2 regions of the Bacillus sp. UNCCL81 genome follow, and region 2 is predicted to be linked to the other one. Evidence: a T-box and tRNA genes for the amino acid it is inferred to sense, from the RefSeq annotation. Region 2 holds a T-box; the other holds one or more tRNA genes.
What was found. The T-box of region 2 lies ahead of argS (arginine--tRNA ligase). A T-box ahead of a tRNA ligase gene usually reads a tRNA of that ligase, here a tRNA-Arg.

Region 1 (15,418 bases), on a different contig from region 2:
TTCCAACATCGATTTGCAACATCTGGAGACCTTTCTGGGCATTCTCTTGGTAATTTAATGCTAAGCGCAATGACTGCGATTACAGGTGATTTTTACCGTGCAATCATTGAAATGCGAAGGGTATTAAATGTTAGAGGGAAAGTTATACCAGCAGCTAATCAAAGTGTCGTATTAAAAGCTGAATTAGAAGATGGGACAATTGTTTCAGGTGAGTCGAAAATTCCTTATTCTGGTAAAAAGATTAAAAGAGTATTTTTAGCACCAGGAAATGTTGAACCTTTAAAAGAGGCGCTTGATGAAATTAATCGTGCTGACTTAATCGTAATTGGACCAGGTAGTTTATATACGAGTATCCTTCCTAATCTATTAGTTACTAAAATTGGGAAGGCTGTTGTAAATTCAAAAGCTAGAAAAGTATATGTATGTAATGTGATGACTCAAGCGGGTGAAACTTTACATTATACAGCTAGTGATCATGTAAGGGCTCTGTACCAGCATTTAGACTCAAGTTTTATCGATACAATTATCGTAAATGAAGGCACGATGCCTAAAAATATTTTAGAACTTTATAAGGAAGAACATGCTCAACAAGTAAAACTAGATATAAATGAGCTTGAATCTTTAAATCTAGAAATTGTTCATAAGTCGATCGTTAAATATGATGATAATGTGATTAGGCATGATACAGTAAAGTTAGCAGAAATTTTATGTGATCTAATCCCGACAAAAATAAAAGAATAATGAAAAAATATTTAGAGCTAGAAGGAGGGGGTGATTCAAATGTCCTTTGCATCAGAAACGAAAAAAGAATTAACAACGATTGAGATCAAAGATTGTTGTTCAAAATCTGAGCTATCCTCTTTAATTCGAATGAATGGTTCATTATCAATTGCGAATCGCCAATTTATAGTAGATGTAGTTACTGAAAATGCAGCAATTGCGAGAAGAATATATGTATTAATTAAACGTGTTTATGATGTGGACGTTGAATTGCTCGTTCGTAAAAAAATGCGTCTTAAAAAGAACAATGTATATATTGTTCGAATAAAAGAAGAAGCGAAACATATTTTAAATGATCTTTATATAACTGGTGAAGGATTTACCTTTACGAATGAAATAGCGAAAGAGCTAATTACGAAGAAATGTTGTAAACGCTCCTATTTAAGAGGTGCTTTTCTAGCTGGTGGTTCGGTAAATAATCCAGAGACATCTTCATATCATTTAGAAATTTTTTCACTATATAAAGAGCATACGGAAGAAATTTGTCGTCTAATGAATGAGTTCGGATTAAATGCTAAAACACTGGAGAGACGTAAAGGTTATATTACGTACTTAAAAGAAGCAGAAAAAATTACTGAGTTTTTAAACGTTGTTGGTGCACATTCAGCTTTATTAAGGTTTGAAGATATCCGAATTGTAAGAGATATGAGAAACAGTGTTAATCGTCTAGTAAATTGTGAAACTGCGAACTTAAATAAAACGATCAGTGCAGCCTTCAGGCAAATTGAAAATATACGTTATATCCAAAACTCAGTTGGTTTAGATATATTACCGCCAAAGCTACGTGAAATTGCAGAACTTCGAGTAGCGTATGAGGATGTTACATTAAAAGAGTTAGGTGAAATGGTATCTAGCGGAGCAATTAGTAAATCAGGAATCAATCATCGCCTACGTAAAATAGATGAAATAGCTGATAAACTAAGAGCGGGAGAACCAATAAAAATAAAATAAAAGTTAAGAGGGAAGAAAAAAATGATTGAGAAAAAAGGGAGAGTACTATTAGAAACTGGAATACAGGCTCGTCCAGCAGCACAATTTGTTCAAGTTGCTACGAGATTTCGTTCAGAAGTATTATTAGCTTACAAAGGTAAACAAGTAAACGTAAAGAGTATCATGGGTGTTATGAGCCTTGCTGTACCCCATGGAGAAGAAATCGTAATTACTGTTACTGGTGACGATGAAGTTGAAGCAATGGAAGCCGTAATGGACTTTATCGGAGAAGAAATTTAATGTAATTGGACATTCACAAGTTGGATGTCCAATTTTTTTTACAAAAAAACTAGCCGAAAAATTTCGGCTAGTTTATTCTTACTATTTAATAGCTGCAGTATTAGAAATTACTTTATCAATTAATCCGTATTCTAATGCACGGTCTGCAGTCATAAAGTTATCGCGCTCTGTATCACGCTCGATTGTATCTAATGGTTGACCAGTACGATCTGCAAGAATTTTGTTTAATTTATCACGTAAGAACAAGATTCGCTTAGCTGCAATTTCGATTTCAGTAGCTTGACCTTGAGCACCACCTAATGGTTGGTGAATCATAACTTCTGCATTTGGAAGAGCATATCTCTTTCCTTTTTCCCCAGCAGATAATAAGAACGCACCCATTGAAGCCGCCATACCAATACAAATTGTAGATACTTGAGGCTTAATAAAGTTCATCGTATCATAGATAGCCATACCAGCAGTAATACTTCCTCCTGGACTATTTATGTATAATGAAATATCCTTATCTGGATCTTCTGCTGCTAAAAATAAAAGTTGTGAAACAATTGAGTTAGCTACGTTATCATCGATTGCGCTACCTAACATGATGATGCGGTCTTTTAATAGACGAGAGTATATATCATACGCACGCTCACCACGACTTGTTTGTTCAATAACTGTAGGAATTAAATTCATTTTTTCTCCTCCTTGTTTAAAACAAATTAATGATTAATACAATAATACCTTTAAGGTCAGAAAAGGTCAAATAAAACAGATGCTATATTTAATGTATTATTCAAACTTAAAATTCTTGACCTTTTATAACATATTTATTTATCTAATACTTCAACATCATTAACGACTTTTCCTATTATTAAACGTAACTTTATGTAGTTTTTCTTTTGATAAGTTAAAAAACTAGTAACAAAATGATTGGAGCATATTCTTGTTTGAAATATAGAGCCTTGTTAAACTACCAAATTTTCGTAAAGGGAGTTTAGTGATGTTGATTTCCACTACAGTGTGCTCGCTTTCCATGGGGCGAGACCTGAGCCTCCTCGTCACGTTCGTTCCTGTGGGGTCTCAGGCTTCCCGCATATCCCATAGGAGTCGAGCACCCCTCCGTTCCAATCAAGTTGCTTATTAAAAAAGCTTACGATAAAAGGCTAATTTAATATCCTTTACTTAGCGTAAAATAACAGTTTATTAATCAGTTTGTATTTCAATTAAGATCGACCATGAACTTATAAACTAATCATTTGAAATTATTTATCTAAAATTTGCTCTAAATATTTTTAACTTCTTAATAAACAATTTCTATATTTTTGTTGGTATATTAAATATAAATTCATCGCGTCGCCTGTATATAGAAGACGATGAGTTTTTAACGCTTTTACAAGCCATCAAAACTAAATTTATAAAAGAAAATGCACACAAACCATTCCAAAGTGTATCTTCTTCTTTTTCCTACTCAAAAAGAAACCTAAATTATTGCGGTCAGAACATTCTAACGATATAATAAAACATAAGATTTTCTTATAAACTTACGAATAAGCTACAAAGCGAAACATCAGCGCACCAATCGAGCCGCTACTTGCATAAACTTACTGAGATTGGGGCGACAATACGAAATACTTATTTTAACCATATATTAAAATGCGTTCGTAGCTCAGTTGGATAGAGCACGTCCGAATAAGCTACATAGCAAAACATCAGCGCACCAATCGAGCCACTCCTTGCATAAACTTACTGAGATTGGGGCGACAGATACACTATACTTATTTTAATTAGATATTATATAATGCGTTCGTAGCTCAGTGGATAGAGCACGTCCGAATAAGCTACAAAGCGAAACTGCAGCGCACCAATCGAGCTGCTCCTTGCAACTACCTGCTGAGATTGGGGCGACAGATACACTATACTTATTTTAATTAGATATTATATAATGCGTTCGTAGCTCAGTGGATAGAGCATCGGTTTCCGGTACCGTGTGTCGCAGGTTCGAATCCTGTCGAGCGCGCTAAAAGAATAAACCGAGCGATAAAATCTGTTAATTATCAGATATTATCGTTCGGTTTTTATTTTTCCTCCTTTAAACCCTGAATCTCAGCCTTAAATCCTACCTTTACCTTACAACTAAAGATGTATTAAAACTCCATCCAATGAAGAATGGGTTCCCGGTACTTTAAGTCATATATTAAAAGTATATAAAGGGAGGTTATTCAAATGGATATGAATTCTTGGTTTCTTGAAGAAATGGCACAAATCAATAAAGATGAAATAGAAAGAGAATTAAAATTTAAAGAAACTTATAAACTGTATTCAACTTCTAAAAAGAAAAAATACTGCATCGACCTAAAAATCATTAAATTCTGTATTTAAATTAGAGAATGTTTATTATCATCTTAAATTTACTAAAAAAAGAGCTGAGTGACTTTGTATTTATAAAAATTATTCGGTTCTTTTTCCTGCTTCTATTTATTTCCTCTATCCTTTTTCCTAAATATATGATATATTACTCTTTGCGATGAGCTAATTTGAGTAAGACGAGAGATATGCGCAAGCTAAACGCGCGGATGTGGCCGCCCGGTCTCTCGCCTCAAACGCATCAAGACGTCTGCTGCGGCAGGCGTCTTTCTTTTTGTCCATTCCTTTGTGTATAATAGTACATATTAAAATTGAAGGGAATGTTTTTGTGTTAACGATTGCAGAATACACTGTAGAAGAAATAAAAGATCCATTTGGTATCATTGAAGGTGATCGATATGAGTTTATTCTTTATATCAATGTACCAGAGGATGATGAATTATTTAATGAAAAAGGTATATATATAAAAGTACTTTTTGGAGTAAATGGTGAGGAGTCGAAATTAATTAAATATGACTTATATGAAGCTGAGTCAAATCAGTATTTAGATTTTGATTTGGAAGAAGATGAGGAAAAAGAAGTATTTGAATTTTGTAAAACTCATTTAACAGTTGAAGAATAATCTTAATGTGTTGTCGAATGACACACTTCGGCTAGGAGATATCCTATTTTGGGAATTTCTTAACACACTATTGTGTAATTGCAAACACAGTATCAATTGTGCCTACACACTTATAAAACACTAATATTTTAAATAAATGTTACGTTTTGAAAACCTTGATTTATCAGGGTTTTTTTGTTGTATTTTTAAATAGATAGATTTTTCGGAATATTGGCACGGAATTTGCAATATTTAAATTGATTACACAACTTGTCCTTGTAACGCGTAATTCTTTTGTCATTATTTGTAAAAATGTAAGCGTTTCATCGACAAGAATAATTGAGGAGGTGTAGGATGAAGATCTTATTGGTATGTTCTGCGGGAATGTCGACTAGTCTACTAGTTACAAAAATGGAACAAGCAGCTAAGGCGAAAGGTATTCAAGCAACAATATGGGCTGTTGCTGGTGATGAGGCGAAAGAAAATTTAGCTAAAGCGGATGTATTACTACTTGGTCCACAGGTTCGTTATTTAGTCTCAGAAATGAAAAAATTAGCTGAACCTAAAGGGATACCAGTAGATACAATTAATCCAGTGCACTATGGATTGATGAATGGTGAAGCTGTACTGGAAATGGCTTTAAATTTGAAAAAGTAAAACGGGGAATTAAAAATCTAGAGAGAAAAGAAGGTGTATTTGAATGATGCGTTTTGCTGAAAAGTATATAATGCCTGCTGCAGCGAAGTTTGGTAATCAACGTCATTTGTTAGCGATTCGTGATGCGTTAATTGGCATGATTGCCATTACGATGATTGGAGCTTTTGCTGTACTTATTAATAATTTAGGTGGCGCAATCCACGGCTACGACAAAATGATGGTAACAGTCTTTGGTGCAAACTGGAAAACACTAGGCAGTGATATTTGGTGGGGAACATTTGCATTTATGACAGTATTTGCTGTAGTAGGGATCGCGCATAGATTAGCTCGTTCTTATGGTGATGAAGGTTTTGAAGCAATGCTGGTTGCATTAGCGTGTTACTTCGTACTAGTTCCACAATCATTAGCTGCGGTATCAGTTACATTAAATGGTGGTAAGACAGCTACAGGTGGAACTTGGGGATTTATTAGTTGGAATTCATTAAACTCAACGGCTTTATTTACAGGAATTATCGTTGCGATTATTGCGACTGAAATTTTTGTACGATTAGCTAGAGTGAAACAATTAGTTATTAAATTACCAGATGGCGTTCCACCAGCAGTATCGAAAGCATTTGCAAAGTTATTACCAGGTATGTTAACAATCTTTATCGTTGCATTAATTGGTTTATTGTTCAGATTATACATTTCGAATGGCGTATTCTTTAATGATTGGTTAAATTCAGTTCTTGTAAAACCATTAACTGATGCAGCAGATTCATTAGGATTTGCAGTTGCAATTGCATTTTTTGTACATTTTTTCTGGGCGCTTGGATTACATGGTCCAAATATTTTAGGAGGGATTACAACTCCTTTATTAACAACTCTAGGAAACCATAACATCGATTTATATGCAAAAGGTGTGACTGATTTAGATAAGTATTCTGTCTTAGCAGGTCCATTCTTAGACGCATTTGTATATATGGGTGGATCAGGTACTACAATCGGTTTACTTATTGCAATGTTCTTAGTTAACCGTAAACGTCATAAACAGATGATTGCTTTAGGAACACCTCCAGGATTATTTAATATTAATGAACCAATTATTTTCGGTTTACCAATCGTGTTAAACCCAGTATGGTTAATACCGTTTATCTGTACTCCAATTGTTTTAACCATTATTTCTTATTTAGCTGTTCAATCACATATTGTTTTCCCGGTTGTTTCTACAATCCCTTGGGTAACTCCACCAGTTATAGGTGGCTATTTAGCAACTGGTGGTCACTGGAGCGGTGCAGTTTTATCGCTTGTTAACGTAGTAATTTCAATCGTTATTTACTTACCGTTCGTTGTAGTAGCAGAAAGAATGGAAGCTAGAAAGTCGACAGAAACAACAACAAGTAGTAATTCATTAAATGTATAAAGAATGTGAAGGAGAAGAGTGAAAATGCCTACCGACACAAATAATGAACAAATTGCATTTCAACTTATATTACATTCCGGTAATGCTAAGAGTTTATTAATGGAAGCAATGTATAAAGCTCGTGATGGTAAGTTCGAGGAAGCCCGTAGTAAAGTAAACGAAGCGAATGCGGAACTTAAGCGAGCTCATCATTCACAAACTTCACTTATTCAAAGTGAAGCGGGTGGGCAACAATACAAAATTAATATTCTTTTAGTACATGCACAGGATCATTTAATGAACACTCTTACAACAAGAGATTTAGTAGAGGAAATTATTTACTTACATGAAAAAATTTCACTTTAATAATTGATCAAAAAAGTGGTGTAGACTAATTCTACATCACTTTTTTGATAGATTACATAGAACAAAATGTATAATTTAAGTAAGGATCGTAAAAGTGTTTTAAAACACTACAATATAGTTTATATAAATCACGACACACTAACAGGATAATAACACACTAAAACAATTTAAGAAGATTGAGGAACTATATTTAACACACTAGACGTTTTAAGTTACTTTCCTTTTAAAGTAAAGAAAAAAGATTTCATGAAGATGATTCCTTATAGGACAAGGTTTCAATGAGTAAATTATATATTTTTCAATATACCAGAAAAAGTTGGCACGCCATTTGCTATATAAAAAGTGTACAAAATAAATTAATTTGTAGTTACTTCAAGGATTTGTTTCTTACTTCAAACAAACCTGTAAGCGCTACACTAATTCTAATACTGGAGGAATCACAATGAATATTTTATTAGCTTGTTCAGCAGGAATGTCTACTAGTTTACTAGTAACTAAAATGGAGGAAGCAGCAAAAGCAAAAGGAATTGACGTAAAGATTTGGGCAGTTTCAGGTGATGCTGCAAAAGAAAATTTAGATAAAGCCGACGTTCTTTTATTAGGACCACAAGTACGTTATTTAGCTTCTGAAATGAAAAAAGTTGCCGAGCCAAAAGGGATACCAGTTGATGTAATCAATCCAGTGCATTATGGACTTATGAATGGTGAAGCGGTTTTAGAATTAGCACTTAGTTTAAAAAAATAGTCATGATCGTTGCATACATTTTAAACAAAAAGGAGTCCTAAACAATGATGAATTTTGTAGATAGATATATAATGCCAGCTGCAGCAAAGTTCGGTAACCAACGTCATTTATTAGCAATACGCGATGCGTTAATCGGGATGATTGCCATTACAATGGTCGGTTCTTTTGCAGTATTATTTAATAATTTAGGTGGAGCAATCAAAGGTTACGACAAAATGATGGAAGCTCTTTTTGGAGTAAACTGGAAGACATTAGGTGGAGACATCTGGTGGGGAACATTCGCATTTATGACTGTTTTTGCAGTTGTAGGGATTGCTTATAAATTGGCTCGTTCTTATGGTGATGAGGGATTTGAAGCAATGCTTGTCGCATTAGCATCATATTTTGTACTAGTGCCTCAATCATTAAATGCAGTAACAGTTACATTAGAAAATGGAAAAACAGCTACTGGTAGTGTTTGGGGATTAGTGAACTCTACTTATACTAATTCAACTGCACTTTTTACCGGAATAATCGTTGCCATTATCGCAACAGAAATTTTTGTTCGCTTATCAAGAGTAAAACAATTAGTTATTAAATTGCCAGATGGTGTACCACCAGCAGTTTCAAAAGCATTTGCAAAGCTATTACCAGGTATGCTAACAATCTTTGTGATTGCGATTGTTGGATTACTATTTAGACTATATTTATCAGATGGAGTCTATTTTAATGATTGGTTAAGCTCAGTTCTTGTTAAGCCATTAACAAATGCTGCAGACTCTTTACCGTTTGCAATCGGTATCGCATTCTTTATTCATTTCTTCTGGATGCTTGGCTTACATGGACCGAATATACTAGGTGGAATTACGACACCATTATTTACAGCTTTAGGAAATGAAAATATTGATTTAGCAGCAAAAGGTGTTACAAAGTGGAGTGAATATAATGTAATGGCTGGTCAGTTCTTTGATGCATTTGTATTCTTAGGTGGATCAGGTGCTACTTTAGGGTTAATCATTTCAATGATCTTAATAAATCGAAAACGTAATAAACAAATGATTGGATTAGGTGGAGCACCAGGTTTATTCCAAATTAATGAACCAGTTCTTTTCGGATTACCGATTGTGTTAAATCCAATGTGGTTAATTCCATTCATTGGCACACCAATTATCTTAACAGTTATTTCATATTTAGCAATTTCTTTAGGTATGGTTCACCCAGTAACTACGAATATTCCATGGGTAACTCCACCAATTTTAGGTGGATGGCTGATTACAGGGGGACATTGGACAGGTGCAGCCTTAGCAGCATTTAACCTAGTTATCTCGGTTGTCATCTATTTACCTTTCGTTGCACTACAAAGACGAATGGAATCTAAAAAAACTAGAGAAGCAGCAAATAATCAAAGTGCTGCTATGTAATGCAGTTTGAGGAGGATACGAAATGAGTACATTAACGACAATTGAGCAAACAGCATTCCAATTAATCTTACACGCAGGAAACGCAAAAAGCTCATTAATGGAAGGTATGCAGGCTGCTCGAGCAGGTAATTTAGAAGAAGCAAATAGTAAGATTGAAGAAGCAAAGAAAGAATTAAATCTTGCGCATCAGGCACAAACTTCATTAATTCAAGGTGAAGCACGTGGAGAGAATGTTGAATTAAGTATTTTATTAATTCATGCTCAAGATCATTTAATGAATGCATTAACGATGAGAGATTTAGTAACAGAAATAATTTTCCTACATGAGAAATTAAATAAATAAGAGAAAATAGAAAAGTAGTTTCCTAGTATCATCGGGCTACTTTTCTCCTATCATATAGAAGGAGTGAAGAAAATGAGAAACGGTATTAAAATAGCAACAATTGGTGGCGGTTCAAGTTATACTCCAGAATTAGTTGAAGGATTTATTAAACGTTATGATGAACTACCTGTAAGAGAGTTATGGTTAGTGGACATTGAAGAAGGTAGAGAAAAACTTGAAATCGTTGGAAACCTTGCGAAAAGAATGGTAGAAAAAGCAGGAGTACCGATGGAAATTCATTTAACACTTGATCGACGTGCTGCTCTTAAAGATGCTGATTTTGTCACAACACAATTTCGTGTAGGTTTACTTGAAGCTCGTATGAAGGATGAGCGTATTCCTTTAAAATATGGGGTAATTGGACAAGAAACTAATGGTCCAGGTGGTCTATTTAAAGCACTTCGTACAATTCCGGTTATTTTAGATATCGTTAAGGATATTGAAGAGCTTTGTCCAAATGCTTGGCTAGTAAACTTTACGAATCCTACAGGTATTTTAACAGAAGCGATTTTAAGATACACAGATTTCCGTAAAGTAGTAGGTTTATGTAATGTACCAATTCATATTCACATGAACATTGCAAAAGGTCTAGGGGTAGAAGCTGAGCGTGTGCACATTGATTTTATGGGATTAAATCATATGGTTTACGGAACGAAAGTATTATTAGATGGTGAAGATGTAACAAGTCGTGTTGTAAGTGAGTTTGCACGCCCTGCTGAAAGTATGACGATGCAAAATATTAAGGCAATGGATTGGAATCCTGATTTTATTGAAGCACTTGGAGCGATTCCATGTCCGTATCATCGTTACTACTATCAAACGAAAGTAATGTTAGAGGAAGAACTGGAAGCAGCGAAAAAAGATGGAACGCGTGCTGAGGTTGTGAAAAAATTAGAAGAATCATTATTCGAATTATATAAAGATCCTAATTTAAATATTAAGCCACCACAATTAGAAAAACGTGGCGGAGCTTATTATAGTGATGCTGCATGTCGATTAATTTCATCTTTATATAACAATAAAGGTGATATCCAACCTGTTAACACAATGAATAATGGTGCAATTGCATCAATTCCAGATGATTGTGCTGTTGAAGTAAGTGCTGTTATTACAAAAGATGGTCCAAAACCGCTTACGATGGGTGACTTACCGGTTGCAGTACGCGGTTTAGTTCAACAAATTAAATCATTCGAACGTGTTGCTGCGGAAGCTGGAGTAACAGGGGATTATAAAACAGCATTACTTGCTATGTGTATTAACCCTCTAGTTGGATCTGATAATTTAGCAAAACAAATTCTAGATGAAATGTTAGAGGCTCACAAAGAGCATTTACCTCAATTCTTTAAAAACGAAAAAGTAGCAGCGAATTAACGATTAAAAAGAGGGATGTAGCTCGATTGAAAGAGTGCATCCCTTTTTATCATCCTAAAAGAAAAAGGAGAATGAATGATGAAGAAGCTAATTGTAAATGCAGATGATTTCGGGTACTCAAAAGGTGTAAATTATGGCATTATTGAAGCACATTTGAATGGAATAGTGAACTCCGCGACTATGATGATGAATATGTATGCGGTAGAGCATGGAATTGAATTAGCAAAATTACATCCTACATTAGGATTAGGTGTACATCTTGTATTAACTGCGGGCAAACCTTTATTAACAGATCTACAAACAATTGTAGATCAAAATGGGGATTTCCTTAAAAATAGTTACTGGTATGACAATCCCGTTATTAATGTTGAAGAAGTTGAAAAGGAATGGGATGCTCAAATTCAAAAGTTTCTTTCTTATGGATTGAATCCTTCACATCTAGATAGTCATCACCATGTACACATGATTCCAATTCTACATCCAGTAATTGCAAAATTATCTCAAAAGTATGATCTTCCAGTCCGTATTTCTCCAAAGAGTCAAATAGACGGAATCACACCTTTCACGGATCAATTATTAACTGATTTTTATGGTAGTGATATTCCATTAAACTATTTTGAGACAATAGAAGACAGAATAAATAAAAATGTTGAGTCAGTAGAGGTTATGGTACATCCAGCATTAGTCGATAATCATTTAAAAAATGGTACATCCTATTGCTTTGAGAGATTAACAGAACTAGACATTTTAACGAACTCAAAACTTCCTGAGGGAGTAGAGCTAGTAAAGTATTATATAGAATAAAAAGCCAGTTCCTTTCATCGAAGTAACTGGCATTAGAGTATTGAAATATAAAATGGTCAATAGGGAAACAGACATTAAATTGAACTTATTTATGATGAAATGATCATTTTTTGGATGATTTATTAATGGTTATAAATGTTAATATTGAGCAATTTCACGATTTCAATAATCACTAGTAATGATTTTTTCAGTGATTAAAAATATTATGAGCTAATTTTTAGAAAAACAAATTCAGTTGATTAGTTTAATTAAAGTTCGATATTAGTTGACCTACAAACTGATTAATACACAACAGTTAGATTATTCTAAGTAAAAGCTATTTGATTATGATTTTATTGGAGACTTTTTTCGATGAATAAGTTGATTGGAGCGGAGGGGTGCTCGACTCCTATGGGATTAGCGGGAAGGCTAAAGACCCCGCAGGCTTGCCGAGGAGGCTAAAGAATCTCTCCCCATGGAAAGCGAGCATCCTGTAGTGGAAATCAACATCACTCTACTCCTTTTACGAAAATTTGGTAATTTAATTGACAGGGATGTTTTTCAACAGAGTAAAGCCAGTTCCTTCATCGAAGTAACTGGCTTTTTACTTATTTTATATAAAAGTCTTCATCTAACCTACTTATATCGTTTCTAGAATAAAATTCCATTAAATAACATATTTCATCATCAGGTATGATAATGTCACAAGCATCCTCAATTTGTTGCATTATTTTTTTAATTTTTAAATATAGCATATAGTCACTATTTATTTTATCTTCTTTATCTTTAAATGGGATTAGAGGCTGTGAGTTTTGAATCCGATCAATCATGCAACTCATATGAATAACAATTCCCATTAGATCCTCATTTTTGAAAAATTTGTCTGTTTGGACTTGTATATCATTTAAGGCACGTCTAATCACACTAATTACTTTTTTAGCATCCTTTAAAGAAATAGTCTCTTGTAGTGTTTCAGCCATTTTTAAATACGTTTCTTCATAAGTTATCAATTCTTGTATTGTCTTTGTTGCTTTCATATTTAATACATCCTGTAAATGAAACGTATTAAATGGAACATTTATATCAAAATTTGAAACAATACAAACGATACTTCGTTCTTTAGATATATCATTTAACATTTTTTGTAATTCGTCTTTATTTAAAAGGCTAATTGGCACGATTTCTAGCATCTCTTTATCATAGACCAAGTTATTCGCTAGTATATTTTTAATGGCTATTGCACTTCCCTGACCAGTCAGACATGCTGTTAAAATGACAGAACGATTAAATTCAGGTTGTTTCGTTTTATTTGAATGAGAATTGATGAAGAAAGTAGTTAAGTTTCTTACATCCTGATAAAGCTCGTCTAAATTATAACCTAGTGTTGCTTTTCTAGAAGCTTCGATTACATGTGCAGTACTTACCATTTGAATCACGCGTACAGGAATTGAAAATTCAGCTTCAATTATGTCGCCGATATAAGATAGTGATCCCATATCAATACAAAGTAGAATTCCATTTAATTTACCTAAAGATTTAATATAATCTTTTACTCGAATTAAAAAATCTTGTGGTGGTTCACTTAATGGCATATCGATTCCAATAACTTCCTCGTTTTCTAACAGTTCATTTGTTACATTCGCCATTTCTTTAGCAATACCGTTACCATGAGCTAATACAATTACTTTTACATTGGAGCTAGTCACTTTAAAATCTTCGTTTCCATATACAAAAAACATCGTTATAAATGCTACTTCATCAAATGGGATTGAAACATTTGAGAAATCTTCAATCATTTTTACACATTCAATTGAAACGGAAAACTCATTCTTATATTGCTCTCGGATTTGCGTTATATTTGGATGATAAATTTTCTTGTTTGACTGTATACGTTGTAATAAGGTTTGAATGTGTAGGCTAAGTGCAACGAGTATTTTTTCATTAAATCTCTTGTTTAATTTTTCTTCTGCTAGTTTTAGTACCTTTTCACTTAATGTAACGATTTCAGGCTTGATTATTTTTGAGACATTTTCTTTACTAGATAGTTTGCGATTAATAGAAGTTAAATAATGCGTAAAATAGCTTTCAATATCGTTTTCCATTAGTAAGGATAACTCGTCCTGAGCTACGCCACGTTGTTTCAGTTCTTCATACTTCGTATCAATTCGGTCATAAATTGTATCTGCAGAATGATCCAATTGGTGGTTACTGGTTATACCTTTTGTTGGTGAAAATTCAAAATGCTCGTTTAAAAGTGTAACCGCATGCTTCACTTTTTTTTCAATGAATAAGCCTTCCTTCACATACCAGTTCAAATCAGTGCTGTAAATTCGTATTTTGTCATGTTTATGAGTAATAAAATCTGCGTAAGCCTTTGCACAAGCTAATTGAATGTCGGCTTTAAGTTGTCCGATATTGTTTTGACACGGATAAAATAGAAATGAGCGAATAGTATTTGCACTTACAACGATCTCTTTTCCTAGCCGAACACTTTCTTCCGTGAAAAAACGTTTAATCAGTGTCAGTCTCTCTTCATATGTACGATCACGAAGAGCTGGCAAGGTAATGACCATAGGGATCCGGCGCGTAAATGTAGATAATAAAGTGGACTCGGGATCCTCTGTTGTTGCTGAAATGATTAATACATTCGATGTTCGCTCGTTTTCTGTCTCACCTAGTCTTCTATACAACTTATAATCAATGAACGTAAATAACATTTCTTGACCTTCAGGAGTAAGTCGATGAACCTCATCTAAAAATAATATTCCGTTATTTGCTTTCTCGAGTAGACCTTTTTGTTCTGTTGCACCTGTATAAGCACCTTTTCTAACACCGAAAAGCTGGCCTAATAATAGTTGTGGATTATTTGCATAGTCTGCGCAATTAAAAATAATGAATGGAGAATCCTTTTCTAAAACATTTGAACGGATTGCGTAATCATGCATTCTTTTAGCAAAAGCAGATTTACCAACACCAGTCTCACCGAGTATTAATGTATGCATACCATTTGGTGGATAGAGAATAGCTGATCTTGCTTTTTCGATGGCAGGTCTTAAACTAATATTTTCTTCATAAAAATATTCATATTTATAGTCTGAACTTGCGATCTTAATTTGAGATTGATTCGTTTGTTGTAAAGTATGAGATAGGAGCTTAAATACGACAGGTCTAGAATTTGTTTTAATTAATAATTCTTCTTTAACTAATTTATTTAAATCACTGCTAACGTTTGCTCTATCTAAACCGAGCTTTTGAGCAATATCATTAGCAGTAAAGCCTTGCTCCTTACTTTGAAGAAAAACTTCATAAATCTGATTTTTTCTGTTCATAATGGCCCACCCATCATAAAGAGTTGTATACTTTTACTATACAGGAA
Region 2 (15,418 bases):
GGTCTAGTACTTCATAAATATTACTCTTTTGAATATATTTATCTACCATTTCTTTTGATGGGTCAGCTAGTAACAATAGATTCCAATGATCTTTCGTTAGAAATTGAATTTTATTAATATGATTCATTGATACTCCTTACTTTTTTAATCTTGCCTTTAAATAATTTATCGTATCATTGGTAGATTTTTGTACCGAAAGATTTGTAAATCCATGGTTTCCATTTTTAAGCGCAATCAACGTAACCATTTTTGGATTTTTTTTAGCAAATCTCTTAGATTGACTGAACGGAACAAGCTTATCTCCTGTACCATGTACGATAAAGATTGGCACTTTTGTCTTTTGTACATATTGAATAGGACTCATTCGATTATACTCATCTGTCATTTGATCAACAGTACTATTCATATATTTATCTACGATTTCCGAACTTCTTGAAGAAGGAGACTGATTCATCGTCGTTAAGTCTGAAATTGGATACCAAGCAATAATATATTTTATTTTGTTTTGAATATCGGGCTGAAGACCAGTTAATAAGGCTAAGTGTCCACCAGCAGAAGCACCAGCGATCCCAATTTGATTTCGATCAATTCCTAATTCTGTTGAATTTGTGTAAATAAAGTCGATTGCTGTTTTCACGTCACGAACTGGAAAGTTATATGAATAATTTTCTTTTGAATAAAGTGTGTAGTCTATACTAATTGCTGTATAACCATCTTTTACTATTTCATTAAAAATCGTACTCCAACGTTTATTTAACGCTTTACTTCCATATCTCCAAGAACCACCATGAACAAATATCAACGTTGGTGATGGACCATGTGAATTTTTAGATCGGTATATATCAAAGGTTTGTGGAACTTGGGCAGGATTTGTGTAACGTACATCTCTTTGCACAATAATATCTTTACTTACATCATTTATCTTCTTTTGGTGTTTATGTTGAAAACCATTAAATCCAACAAAGACAATAACAAAGATGACTAATGCTAAAATGATTTTCTTCAAGCCAATTCACCTTTCTAATAAAAAAGAGACTAACTCAGGTTATGTCTTCTAAGTTCATTTTTATGTAAGATTTTGAACGTCCACATAAATTAATAGAAATACATTAATGATGCTAGTCTCAATTACTTTATTTAATAACTGTTACATACAAAATTCCCCAAATTAAAAATACTGCACAAACCGTAAATAATATTTTTGCCAACTTTTCCATCTTAGAACCCCTATTACCTTATTTTAAATCGACAACAGTAACACCTATTCCGCCCTCGGAGGCTGCTCCATATCGATATGATTTAACTGATCTGTGTTTTTTCAAGTATTCTTGTACCCCTTGTCTCAATGCGCCAGTTCCTTTTCCATGAATGATATTAATTCGAGGATAACCGGCTAATAATGCATCATCGATATATTTTTCAACACGAATTAGCGCATCTTCATATCTTTCACCTCTAAGATCTAGCTCAAGATTAACATGAAAATCTTTACCTTTTACAGAAGTGACAGTTCGTTCTTTTACTTCTTTAGGAGAACTAATATATTCGATATCTTTTTCTTTAACTTTCATCTTAATAATACCGAGCTGAACTTGCCATTCACCTTCACTAACTTGATCAAGCAGTGTCCCTTTTTGATTAAAGCTAATTACTTTTACTTCGTCACCTTCACGAAGCTTTCTTTGTTTCTTCGGAGCTGCCTGAGGAATGGTTTTCTTTGGAGCATAAGGAATTGCCCCTTCCAAACGAGTTCTTGCCTCAATTAATTCATGATCTTTAATAGAAGCTAATTGGCTATTCTTTAACGATCTTAGCTCTTTAATAATTTCCTCAGCTTCTTGTTGTGCTACTCTGACACGCTTTTTCGCTTCTTCCTGTGCGCCACGATATAATTCATCACGGTGTTCATAAAATTCCATCATTTGCTTTTGTAAGTCTTTGAATACACGCTCTGATTCTTTACGGAAATCTTCTGCTTCTTTCCATTCTGTTTCTGCACCTTTTCTACTCGTTTCTAAAGATGCAATCATATTTTCAACTTCATTACTTTCTTCACTTACATGATTTCTTGCTTTTTCAATTACACGATTTGAAAGTCCAAGTCTTCTAGAAATCTCAAATGCATTACTTCTACCTGGAACACCAATTAATAGTCGATAAGTCGGACTTAATGTTTCTACATCAAATTCAACACTTGCATTCATAACGTGCTCTCGATTGTAACTATATGCTTTTAGTTCAGGATAATGCGTTGTTGCTACTACTCTAGCACCGTATTCACTTACCTCATCTAATATTGAGATTGCTAAAGCTGCACCTTCCTGTGGGTCAGTTCCAGCCCCTAATTCATCAAATAATACAAGACTACTATGATTCACATGTTTTAAAATATCTACAATATTCACCATATGCGAAGAGAATGTACTTAAGCTCTGTTCGATTGATTGTTCATCACCAATATCGGCGAAAATTTGCTCAAACACACAAATTTCTGAACCGTCTAGTGCCGGAATTTGTAGACCAGATTGTGCCATTAAAACACAAATACCAATCGTTTTTAAAGTAACTGTCTTACCACCCGTATTTGGACCAGTAATAACAATCGTAGTAAAATCCTTACCTAATTCTATATCATTAGCTACTACTATATCCCTTGGAATTAGAGGATGACGTGCTTTTTTTAATTTAAAATATCGATCATTATTTAAAATTGGTTTACTCGCCTTAATTGAATGCGAATAATTAGCTTTGGCAAATAAGAAATCCATTTCTGCTAAAATTTCAACATTTTGCAATAAATCTGCTGAAGCCTCAGCTACTTGCCCTGTTAATGCCATTAAAATTTTCTCAATTTCTTGCTCTTCTTTAACTTTAGCTTCTTGTAAACTATTGTTTAATGTCACGACAGCCTGTGGCTCAATAAATAAGGTTTGTCCAGAAGAAGATTGATCATGCACAATACCACCATAAACATGTCGATATTCTTGTTTTACTGGAATAACGAAACGATCATTACGAATCGTTACGATTGAATCTGATAACATTTTTTGTGCATTTGCACCTCTAGTTAGACTCTCTAATTTTTCACGAATTCGAGCTTCAGCTGTTCGAACTTGTCCACGAATTGTTCGAAGTGTCACACTAGCGTCATCTAAAACTTCTCCATTATCACCAATAGCAGCTTTTATATTTTTATCTAATTCTAATAAAGGAATGATTTGCTCACTTAATGATTCTAAGTATGGAATTTCTACTTCACTCTCAATTAAGCCCTCAATAAATCGAATCATTTGACGCCCAGCATATGTAACACCCGAAATCGCAATTAGCTCAGAAGGAGATAGCATTCCACCAATATCTGCCCTTTTTACTTGCATTCTTATATCCGATAATCCGCCTAGAGGTACATTTCCTCGTAGACGAATAACTTTCACAGCTTCGTCGGTTGATTCATGTAGTTCTACAACTTCATCATAACTAGTACTTGGTAAAAGGTTTTTTATCCGTTCCTTACCTAGTGAAGATGAAGCGTGTTTAAGTAATTGTTCTTTTATTTTATCGTACTCTAAAACTCTTAACGTACGTTTCATATGCCCCGTAACCTCCTTACACTCGATTACGTTTCCTTTCAATCAAGCTTAAAAGTTCGTGTAATTCAAATGTATTTACAATATTTTCTCTTTTTAACCAAGCCTTCTTGGCCGCACTAACCCCGACAGTCATATGCTCTAGCATATCAATGTTATGTGCATCCGTATTAATAGATAGCATCACACCAGCTTCCTGTGCCATAATTAACATTTCTTTATTTAAATCTAAACGATTTGGATTTGCATTTAATTCTAAAATTGTACCTGTTTCTTTTGCTACAGAAATTAATTCTTCAGCATTTACTTTGTACCCAGCTCTTCTACCTATTTTGCGTCCTGTTGGATGCCCAATCATGCTAACATAAGGGTTTCTCATTGCATTTTTTAAACGCATCATGATTGTCTCTTCATCTTGACTAAAGCTAGAATGAATTGATGCAATAACAAAATCAAGTGAACGTAAAACATCATCTTCGTAATCTAACGATCCATCAGGTAAAATATCCATTTCTACCCCATGCAGAATTGTGAAATCAGTGTATTTTTCATTAACACGCTGAATTTCTTCTTTTTGTTTCCATAAGCGCTCAGGAGTTAAACCGTTCGCAACCTTTAAATATTGTGAATGGTCTGTGATGACAATATATTTATACCCCTTCGCACGACATGCATCTGCCATTTCTTCGATTGAATAGCCACCATCACTCCATGTAGAGTGCATATGTAAATCAGATTTCATATCTTCTAAACGAATTAATGGGTAATCGTTTGTAAAAGTTGAAACTTCCTTTCCATCCTCTCGAATTTCAGGTGGAAAACAAGGTAAATTAAAGTGAGCATAAAAATCTTCTTCATTATCAAATGTTAGAACTTCTCCAGTATTAACATTCTCAACACCATACTCACTAATTTTTTCCTCACGTTCTTTAGCCAATTGACGCATAGCTACATTATGATCCTTAGAACCTGTAAAATGATGCAGCGTTGTCGCAAACTCCTTAGGTTGAATAATTCGGAAGTCAACTGAAATCTCATATTCAACACCTTTTAAAACAAGAGAAACTTTTGTATCACCTTGTGCAATTATTCGAACGATTTCCGGCATCGAAAGTAATTGTTCTTTAATGCTTTCCGGTTTATTTGATGCAACAATAAAGTCTAAATCTTTAACTGTTTCACGTACTCTTCGTAAGCTGCCTGCTCTTGAATACTTTTCAACATCGTTCATTTCTGCTAAATAAGCTTCAATTTTATCAGCAATTGGTAATACATCTGCAAGCGGCAAGCGTTCAGGCTGCTTACCAAACTCCTCAATTGATTCTAAAATATTTTGCTCTGTCTTTTTTCCGAATCCAGCTAGCCCTTGTAGCTTACCATTTAAGCATGCTTCTTTTAATTGCTCCATGCTTTCAATTTGTAATGTTTGATAAAGCTTAGCTACTTTTTTCCCACCTAATCCTGGTAGTCTGAGTAAAGGAAGTAAAGTTTTAGGCAATGATTCTTGTAGTTCTTCCAATACCGTACTTTTACCAGTTTCAATATATTCTAAAATTACTGCAGAAGTCCCTTTTCCGATTCCTTTTATTGCAGTAAAGTCGTCGATTTGCTCAAGACTTCTTTCATCAGTTTCTAATGCATTTGCCGCTTTACGAAATGCTGATATTTTAAAAGCATTCTCACCTTTTAGTTCTAAATAAGTAGCAATTTGTTCTAACAGTTTAATTAACTCTTTTTTGTGCATTTTAAGTCACCTACTTAACATAGAAATTGTTTTTTCACTAAAAATTCGATTAAAGTATCTCAGAACTAGAAATTCCGTTCCATAATTCCATTAATTGATTTGATATAAATGGTGTATGTTGAACCATAAAATACGCAATATTTGATTTATGTAATAAAACATGTAGCGTATCTATTGGTACGATTAAAGCGATAAAAAGCGCCAAAACCGCAAATAAATAAACCTCTATAAAACCAAAAATACCACCTAAGAAGGAGTTCATCTGCTTTAAAACAGGTAATTGGAAAACTCCATTTAATAATGAACCAATAAATGAAATAACTAGCCTTGTCCCAATAAATAGTAAAGCAAAGGCAATAATTTCATAGACAAACTGATCTGCGTTTACGACTTGACCACCGCTTATATGAATTGGAAATATTTTTTTAAGCGAAGTAGCGGTCTGCTCATAATAATGATAAGCTAGGTATATGGATAGTAAAAAACCTAGTAATCGTACAAGGCTGCTAATAAATCCTCTTCTCCAACCTGTCAAAATTCCTAAACTAAAAATAATAAGTATAATTAAATCAATCATTCTCGTTCTGCTCACTTTTCGTTTGTTTTTCTAATAATTTTTCGAGCATTTCAGCTCTTTCTTTTAATTTTACATAATCACTTACAATATTTATTGCTGTTAATACAGCTAATTTATTAGTATCTAATAATGGATTCTTTTTATTTATTTCTTTCATTTTATCATCTACAATTGAGGCAACATGGCGAATATGATCTGTTGACTCGTCACCAGTAATTGCATAATGTTGCCCATAAATAGTTACATTTAGTTTTTGTTTCGATGAAGAATTGGACAACTTCATACCTCCATTCAGCTATAAACATTCTAACCTTAACTATAACATGAAATTCAATACAATCAAAAGTATTGGAAAATATCCATTTATAAAGGAGAAATTTATGTCAAACACTGTATTAACAGTTTCTGAGGATACTCTCTTAAAGATGAAAGCACACTACCAAAGTAGCCTTCAATCAAAAGTACCACAAGGTGGAGTATTTATGGCCAAACCAAGTGGCTGTACAATCACTGCATATAAATCTGGTAAAGTAATGTTTCAAGGCTCAAATTGTGATGCTGAAGTAAGTAAATGGCAAGGTAAATCGGCTAGCCAAACTACTAAAAAGGTAAACCCAACAAATACGAAATCAACTTTACCAAAAAACTTTTCAAGTCTTGCAGTAATAGGTAGTGATGAGGTTGGTACAGGCGACTACTTTGGACCGATGACTGTAGTAGCTTCTTTTGTAGAACCAAGTCAATTCGAATTATTAAAAGAATTAGGCGTAAAAGATTCGAAAGAACTAACTGACGAGGCCATATGCAGCATAGCAAAAAAAATTGTTCATGTCGTTACCTACAGCCTCTTAGTACTACACAATGAGAAATACAATGCTATGCAAGAAAAAGGCTATAATATGAATAAACTAAAGGCTCTTTTACATAACCAAGCAATTCGAAATACTATTTCAAAATTGGAAGATAAAAAATATGACGCAATTTTAATTGATCAATTTACTCCTCCAAATCTGTACTACGGATATTTAAAAGGAACAAAAGAAGTTATTCGTGATAAAGTTCAATTCGCTACAAAAGCAGAAGGTTTGCATCTCTCAGTTGCAGTTTCTTCGATCTTAGCCCGCTATGCTTTCCTACAACAAATGGATCAATTAAGTGAAAAAGCTGGCATGACCTTACCAAAAGGTGCAGGAGCAAAAGTTGATCAAGCCGCTGCAAAACTAATTAAAATAAAAGGTTTTGAAGCTTTACGAAGTTTAACGAAATTACATTTTGCTAATACCGAAAAGGCATTAAAGATTGCTAAAAAATGATTTTCATCAATGCATTCTTACGGATATGGAAACATCAAAAAAGCTGTATTCTAAACATTCATTTAGAATACAGCATCTAATATAAATATTATGAAACCTAATAGGCTAGCAACTTGTTTTTGTTTTTTATATCGAAGCATCGGTTTAGATAATAAAAATAAACAAATCAAAAATCCAAAAGGGATCGGTAACCAAAATAACCTAAATGGTAAAGAAGCTAGTACATAATAACCGATCATTTGAAACCCAAGATTATTAACATCCCGCTTAATGGCATCTTTATAAACTGCTAACACTCCAACTAACAATCCGACATAAAGTAAAAAGATTAACATCAAGCCACCTCCAAGATTGTCCTACTAATAACCTATTCACCTATGGCTTGTCTAAAGACTCATAAAGAAAAATGTTTAAACATATTCATAACATGTAGAAACGAAGGAGGAATATTTAGATGAATAATTTAATAAACGAATTTAGCAGTCTAATCCAATCCGTTCCAAAAATCATCAGAGCCTTATCGAATACAGATTATAAACCAAGTCCTACAAAATGGTCTAAAAAAGAAATCCTCGGACATCTTTGCGATTCTGCTACTATGAATCATAAAAGATTTATAGATAGATTGTCCTCTAAAGATGAACTAGTTTTGGAGCTTTATAAACAAAACTCATGGGTAGAATTAAATGATTATCAAAATAGCTATACAATTGAAGAAATTCTTACGTTATGGACTGCCTTAAATTCACGTTTCATGATTGTGCTCGCAAACATTTCGGAAGAACAATGGAAACTACAATATACTAGTCAAAACGAAGAATCTGTTACACTGAGTTGGTTATTTACTGACTACATTGACCATATGAAACACCACTTAAATCAAATATTAGGATAGGATCAAGGTGTGCCATGAAATTTAAAGTGAAGAAAAACCCTCTATTAGTCGTCCTAATTCTGAGCTTAATTCCCATCATTATTTCAGTACCCATCATCAGCATAATTGAAGCTGATCGTACAGGAATCATATTAAGTTTAGTAGTTTTTGTCTTTTTATTACCAATATTGATTGTTCTAGCTTGGGCATTATTCAACACATACCATGAATTAACAGAAACCGAATTCAAATCAAAATTTGGATTTATAACAATTATCATTCCATATAATGAAATTAGAACAGTTAGTTTCTCGAATAATCCAATTTCATCACCTGCCTGGACCTTTAAACGCTTAAAAATCGAATACAAAAAGTACGGATTTGACTTACTTTCACTTCCTGAAAATGAAGAAAACTTTTTACAAGAAATAAAAAAACGATGCCCAGATGCTACTATTTTAAACCGTCAAAGAGCAGAAGATTAATTTTAAACTTTAATCAAAGAAAACTCACAAGGTAAGGTATATGTTCCTTGTGAGTTTTCTTTTTATATTCTTGATTTGGTAAACTGATTACTCCAAAAATAATAGGAGATTTCACTAATGAAACCTTTATGAGTTACTAAATTTCAGCTTTTTCCATTTTTACTTACTCATGAGCCCTTTATGAGGTACTATATCTCAGCTTTTTGCTTTTTTACTTACTCATGAACCACTTATGAGTTACTATATTTCATCTTTTGTTTTTTTACTTTTCATGAATCCTTTATTCGTATTTCTCTAATTTAAGACATTCACCAGCACAAAAAAAGTCTCATAAGCACTTTGACTTACGAGACCTTTCTTTACCTTATTAGTTATTAATATACTTCTCAAATACTGATCCGAAATCTTTAACTTTGTATTGTTCTCTTGACTTCATTAACCATTCAAAAGCAGCTTCATTAATTTCTTTAAAACTGTTCACTAAATTATTTTCATTTGAAGTTACTCGGCCTAATGTTGAAGAAGCAATTTCGATGCTTTCTTTTGCATATCCTAGTGCTTTTTCGTTTTCATGACTAATTTCAGCAATCATTAGTAAAGCTTTATACAGATCCTTAACTTGTTCAATATGTTTTTTATGAACATCAATCGAAAACTCTCTACCGCCAATATTGAACTTAATTTCAACATCTAAATCAATTGTACCAGCTGTTTCAAGTAAAACATGTGTGATTTTATGTGTGTGATAATTATAACGATGAAGTGTACGCTTCTTACTGATTGCACTTGTACCATCTAAATGAATTAAGGCTTTATTCGTAAAGCAATACTCATCTGATTTTGATTTAATTAAGAAATAAATTTTTTCATTATCTTCATGCATTACATAATCGTCAGAATCAACTTTGTCATAATTTTTCGGTTCAATAACACTACCTACATCACTTAAACCAAGCATATCTGCAGCAACTTTACCAAACATTAAACTTCCTCCTCTGAATAGTAGGTATGGCTAATTGTATATTTATACGCCTTTTAAACCCACTTTTTGACTATTACACTTCTGAATTATACATTAAATACAAAAATATGGGGATAGGAATAGTAGGGGGATATGGATTTTTTTTCCTTTTTTAAAAGGTCCCCTCGCTTCTAACTCGCCCCCCATACGTTATAACTTAATTTACTGTTGAACACATACCCTGTTGCAGACTATAATTAGATGGTGACTGTTTAAATTACGTTCTTTCATAAAGAACATTATTATATGAAAAATAAAGAAAAGGTGTCGATCTATGAGTATTTTAACTGTAAAAAACTTAAGCCATGGATTCGGTGATCGTGCAATTTTTAATGATGTATCATTCCGTCTATTAAAAGGTGAACATATCGGTCTTATTGGTGCAAATGGTGAAGGTAAATCAACTTTCATGAATATCGTTACTGGAAAATTACAGCCTGATGAAGGTAAGGTTGAATGGTCTAAAAAAGTACGTGTAGGTTATTTAGATCAGCATGCTGTATTGCAGCCAGGTATGTCAATTCGTGACGTATTAAAAAGTGCTTTCCAATATATGTTTGATATGGAAAATGAAATTAATGATTTATATGTAAAAATGGCTGAAGCAACTCCGGAAGAAATGGAGAAAATGCTTGAAGATGTAGGTGTTCTTCAAGATACTTTAACAAATAATGATTTCTATATTATTGATGCTAAAGTTGAAGAAATTGGTCGTGGTTTAGGTTTAGAAGATATCGGACTTGATCGTGATGTAACAGAACTTTCTGGTGGTCAACGTTCAAAGGTTCTTCTATCAAAACTTCTTTTAGAAAAACCAGATATCTTATTACTCGATGAGCCTACTAACTATTTAGATGAGCAACATATTGAATGGTTAAAGCGCTATTTACAAGAGTATGAAAATGCATTTATTTTAATTTCACATGATATTCCTTTTTTAAATAGTGTTATTAACTTGATTTATCATATGGAAAACCAAGAATTAAATCGTTATGTTGGTGATTATGATAATTTCAAAGGAATTCATGAAATGAAAAAATCACAATTAGAATCAGCATATAAACGTCAACAACAAGAAATCTCTGAACTAAAAGATTTCGTTGCTCGTAATAAAGCTCGTGTTTCTACTCGTAATATGGCTATGTCTCGCCAAAAGAAACTTGATAAAATGGATGTAATTGAGCTTGCACGTGAAAAGCCAAAACCAGAATTCAACTTCAAACCTGCTCGTACTTCAGGTAAATTAATTTTTGAAGCAAAAGATTTAGTGATTGGTTACGATGAGCCTCTATCAAAACCGTTAAATCTACGTATGGAACGTGGACAGAAAATTGCTTTAGTTGGTGCGAACGGTATCGGTAAAACGACGTTAATGCGTAGTTTACTTGGTGATATTAAACCAATTTCTGGTGAAGTTGAGCGCGGTGAATTCCTTCACATTGGATACTTCGAACAAGAAGTAAAAAGTGATAATAATAAAACATGTATCGATGAAGTTTGGGATGAATTCCCATCATTTACACAATATGAAGTTCGTTCTGCACTTGCAAAATGTGGTTTAACGACTAAGCATATTGAGAGTAAAGTTGCAGTTTTAAGTGGTGGAGAAAAGGCGAAAGTTCGTTTATGTAAGTTAATTAATCAAGAAACAAACTTACTTGTACTCGATGAGCCTACTAACCATTTAGATGTAGATGCTAAAGAAGAACTAAAACGCGCACTAAAAGAGTACAAAGGAAGTCTTTTAATTATCTGTCACGAACCTGAATTCTACCAAGGATTAGTTACAGATGTATGGAATGGCGAAAACTGGACTACTAAGGTGTTTTAATTAATATAAAAAAGAGAGACGAAAAAATTGTTTTCGTTCTCTCTTTTTTGTTTTTCAAACCTTTTAAAGTGAAATATTTTGACTAAGCTTTGATGTCCATTCACTTGGATGTTTTCTTTTCTTTGTTCCTTTTGGGATTGAATTGATATAACCGATATGAAGAGCCCCTAAAATTTTTCGATTCTCGGGAATACCCATCTCTTTGTAAAATTGTTTATCAAAAATATAAGGATTTGTTCGCCATACCATTCCAATATTTTTTTCCCAAGCTGCTAATTGTAAATTTTGAACAAATGCACAGGTTGCTCCAATCGCTTCTAGATTTTTCTTTTCATTTTCTGAGTGGTCTGCCGTAATAATTAAATGCATTGGTGTGTCGATGATATATGTTTTAAAGAATTCAGTTGATTTTTTAATTTTCTCAACTGTATATGTTTCAGTTAATTCCATTCTTTCATAGCTATCTACAATTTTTGAAGCATAATATTCTTTTTCTTTTTCTTCTGATACCATAATAAATTGCCAAGGCTCTTCTTTGCTGTGGAAGGGAGCATAAGATGCTGCTTCAAGTAGCTCCATTAAATCATCCATATTAATTGAATCCCTTTTTGTATCTCTAATCGTTCTTCTATTTTTAATAAAATTTAATATCGACATTGAACGTTTCCCCTTATTCTCTAAATATCTTAAATTCATTATAAATGTAAATGATAATCATTTTCAATAAAAGTTTTAAATTTTAATTGTTTTCTTAGACCATGTTAATCCTTTATGATTTGGATACATTGTTAATCGTAATCCTTACATAATTATTTATATGTACTAAAAATTAGAAAGACTGTGTTTTGTGTACTACGATCAAATCAAAAAGAAAACAGGTATTGAAGATAAAAATTTCTTCAATACCTGTTACTTTACATTTCTTTTGGAGCACGTATTCCTAATAATCTTAGTCCTTCTTCTAAAACAATTGAAACGACTTTAATTAATGCTAATCTACTCTCTAATTGGTCATCATTTGTTAGAATATGAGTATTTCCATAATATTTATTGAAGCTTTGTGCCAAATCTATTGTATATTTAGCAATGACAGATGGTTCAAATTGCGCAAAACTACGTGTAACTTTATTTGGGAACTCAAGTATATGTTTTATAATGTCCCAACTATATGAATCATCCAGTCCATCTTGTTTATTTAAATCCTGTGATGAAGCTTTATCTAAAATTGAATTTGTTCTCGCTATTGAGTATTGTACATATGGCCCTGTTTCACCTTCAAATTTTAGCATTTGGTCTAGTGAAAATTCGATGTTATTCATACGATCATTTTTTAAATCTTGGAAAATAATTGCACCGACTCCAACCATTTTTGCAACTTCTTCTTTATTTTTTAGTGTAGGATTTTTTTCTGCAATATTCTGACTAGCTAAGCTAATTGCTTCCTCAATTACTTCTTCTAAAAGAACAATTTTCCCTTTTCGCGTTGACATTTTTTTACCGTTTTGTAGGATTAAACCGAATGGAACATGTACCATTTCATTCGCCCATTCATAACCCATTTTCTTCAAAACTGTAAATACTTGATCAAAATGCAATGCCTGTTCTCCACCTACAACATACACCGCCTTATCAAAATCGTATGTTTCTTTACGATAAAGTGCAGCAGCTAGATCTCTTGTAGCATACAGCGTAGCTCCATCAGATTTTCTAATTAAGCATGGTGGTAATTCCTTTTCAGTTAATTCAACAACATCAGCACCCTCAGATTCCACTAAAAGGTTTTTTTGCTCTAGAAGTTCAATAACGCGGTCCATTTTATCATTGTAAAATGCTTCTCCGTTAAAGCTATCAAAGTTTACACCTAATAAATCATAAACTAACATGAATTCTTTAAGGGACTCATCACGGAACCACTTCCATAAATGTAAAGCTTCTTCATTTTTTTCCTCTAATTGCTTAAACCAGCTTCTAGCTTCTTCCTCAAGTTGAGGCTCTTTTTCAACTTCTTCATGAAATTTAACATATAATTTTAAAAGTTCTTTGATTGGATTTTCTTTTACTGCATCTTGATTACCCCAAAGTTTATAAGCAACAATTAATTTCCCAAACTGTGTTCCCCAGTCTCCAAGGTGATTAATTTTTATTGATTTATACCCATTTTTTTCAGCTATTTTAGCAATTGAATTTCCAATCATTGTTGAACGCAAGTGACCCATCGAAAATGGCTTTGCAATATTTGGTGAGGAACAATCAATCGCAACCGTTTTGTCTTCACCAATTACTTGATTTCCATATTCCTTCCCTTGACCAAGAACTAATTCAATTACTTGCTTACTTACTAGCTTTTTATTCAAAAAGCAGTTTACGTACGGGCCGTTCGCTTCTACTTTTTTAATTAAATCATGATTAATCTGTAGTGCAATTTCCTTTGCAATTATAACTGGAGATTTTTTTAATGCTTTTGCTAATTGGAAACAAGGAAATGCTAAATCACCTTGATCTGCATAATTCGGTTTTTCAATAAGTGAGTTAATTTCAGTTAAAGTTAGTGACCCATTTAAAGCTTTTTCAATTTGTTCACTATACATATTTACATAATTCATTAGGATCAATCCTCTCCAAAATATAAAAAACCCGTCTCTATCATAAGAGACGGGTTTAACTAATCCGCGGTACCACTCTAATTGTTCAAATATATTGAACCAGCTTTAAAATTTGTTAACGAGGTCTTCCCCGGCAAAGTCCTACTATTATTTCAGACTGCTTCTCCGAAGTGCGCTTCATCATATTCGCTCTGTTAGGCTTCCACCATCCCCAACTCTCTACAAGATTCAAAATAAGATTACTCTCTTCATCTAAAAATTTTCAATATTCATTTTTTCCATTTAATCATATCTAATGTAGAAATTCAAGATTAAATATTTTTTGAACTTTATGAATGACACCATTTGTTGACAACCTTAATAACATAAAATTGAGGTGGAATTCATGAAAAAAAACCCAATAACTTTAAGTCTTTGTATGATTGTTAAAAACGAAGAAGCTGTACTTTCCAGATGTTTATCATCTGTATCTAATATAGTAGACGAAATTGTCATTATTGATACTGGTTCTACAGACAAAACAAAAGAAATAGCTAAAAAGTTTACAAATTCAATATATGATTTTACTTGGATCAATGATTTCTCGGCAGCAAGAAATTTTGCTTTTTCTAAGGCAACGAAGGACTATATTATGTGGCTAGATGCTGATGATATTATCACTGACGAAAATGCGAAAAAATTACTTAAATTAAAAAAGTCATTATCTAAAAATGTCGACGCGGTCGGAATGAAATATCATCTAGCTTTTGATGAAAATGGTAATCCGAGCTTTAGTTCTGTACGTAATCGAATCGTTAAGCGAGAAAGAAACTTTAAATGGATTGGTTTCGTACATGAATATTTAGAAGTTTACGGCGAAATTATTCAATCGGATGCTGCAATTATCCATCAAAAAGACAAAGAGTTTTCTGATCGCAATTTAAAGATTTATGAAAATGCGATTTCTTCAGGTAATGAATTAAGTCCGCGTGACAAATACTATTATGCAAATGAATGCGTAGATCATCAGTTATACGAAAAGGCAATTGAATGGTATAAATTGTTTCTTGATGAAGGAAAAGGCTGGTACGAAGATAATATTCAAGCATGTGGTAAAATGGCAGACTGCTATTTAAATCTAAACGAATTGGAAAACGCGATAAGTAGTTGTCTAAGATCTTTTTCATATGATGGTCCACGTGGAGAAAACTGCTGTCGTTTAGGATTTGTATATCTTCACAAAGGTGATTTTACACGTGCTATTTCATGGTATAAACTTGCCACACTTGTTGATGTTCCTACAAGTAGTCCTTTTATTAATCAAGCATGTTACACTTGGTTACCTAATCTACAGCTATGTCTTTGCTATAGTCGATTAGGCGATCAACTTACTGCTAGAAAATA

Region 1: it encodes a tRNA-Arg, which carries the amino acid that the T-box ahead of argS (arginine--tRNA ligase) is inferred to sense. The anticodon was not compared.

The regions. Positions count from the first base shown of each region.
Region 1 is NZ_FOMF01000006.1:194,973-210,390, forward strand. It holds gene mgfK (gluconeogenesis morphogenetic factor MgfK) at 1-741, shown strand, start outside; gene whiA (DNA-binding protein WhiA) at 781-1,731, shown strand; gene BM319_RS14795 (HPr family phosphocarrier protein) at 1,753-2,010, shown strand; gene clpP (ATP-dependent Clp endopeptidase proteolytic subunit ClpP) at 2,092-2,685, opposite strand; tRNA gene BM319_RS14805 (tRNA-Arg) at 3,937-4,009, shown strand; gene BM319_RS24760 (hypothetical protein) at 4,216-4,371, shown strand; gene BM319_RS14810 (DUF6509 family protein) at 4,685-4,978, shown strand; gene BM319_RS14815 (PTS sugar transporter subunit IIB) at 5,312-5,614, shown strand; gene BM319_RS14820 (PTS sugar transporter subunit IIC) at 5,658-7,016, shown strand; gene BM319_RS14825 (PTS lactose/cellobiose transporter subunit IIA) at 7,041-7,361, shown strand; gene BM319_RS14830 (PTS sugar transporter subunit IIB) at 7,804-8,106, shown strand; gene BM319_RS14835 (PTS sugar transporter subunit IIC) at 8,151-9,506, shown strand; gene BM319_RS14840 (PTS lactose/cellobiose transporter subunit IIA) at 9,529-9,849, shown strand; gene BM319_RS14845 (6-phospho-beta-glucosidase) at 9,922-11,259, shown strand; gene chbG (chitin disaccharide deacetylase) at 11,338-12,063, shown strand; gene BM319_RS14855 (sigma-54-dependent transcriptional regulator) at 12,651-15,371, opposite strand.
Region 2 is NZ_FOMF01000004.1:530,934-546,351, forward strand. It holds gene BM319_RS12010 (GNAT family N-acetyltransferase) at 1-127, opposite strand, end outside; gene BM319_RS12015 (alpha/beta hydrolase) at 137-1,006, opposite strand; gene BM319_RS12020 (endonuclease MutS2) at 1,236-3,590, opposite strand; gene polX (DNA polymerase/3'-5' exonuclease PolX) at 3,607-5,331, opposite strand; gene BM319_RS12030 (CvpA family protein) at 5,381-5,908, opposite strand; gene zapA (cell division protein ZapA) at 5,901-6,191, opposite strand; gene rnhC (ribonuclease HIII) at 6,289-7,221, shown strand; gene BM319_RS12045 (hypothetical protein) at 7,284-7,556, opposite strand; gene BM319_RS12050 (DinB family protein) at 7,676-8,116, shown strand; gene BM319_RS12055 (PH domain-containing protein) at 8,131-8,580, shown strand; gene BM319_RS12060 (PH domain-containing protein) at 8,948-9,562, opposite strand; gene BM319_RS12065 (ABC-F family ATP-binding cassette domain-containing protein) at 9,876-11,432, shown strand; gene BM319_RS12070 (nitroreductase family protein) at 11,496-12,089, opposite strand; gene argS (arginine--tRNA ligase) at 12,347-14,035, opposite strand; T-box leader at 14,078-14,299, opposite strand; gene BM319_RS12080 (tetratricopeptide repeat-containing glycosyltransferase family 2 protein) at 14,421-15,418, shown strand, end outside.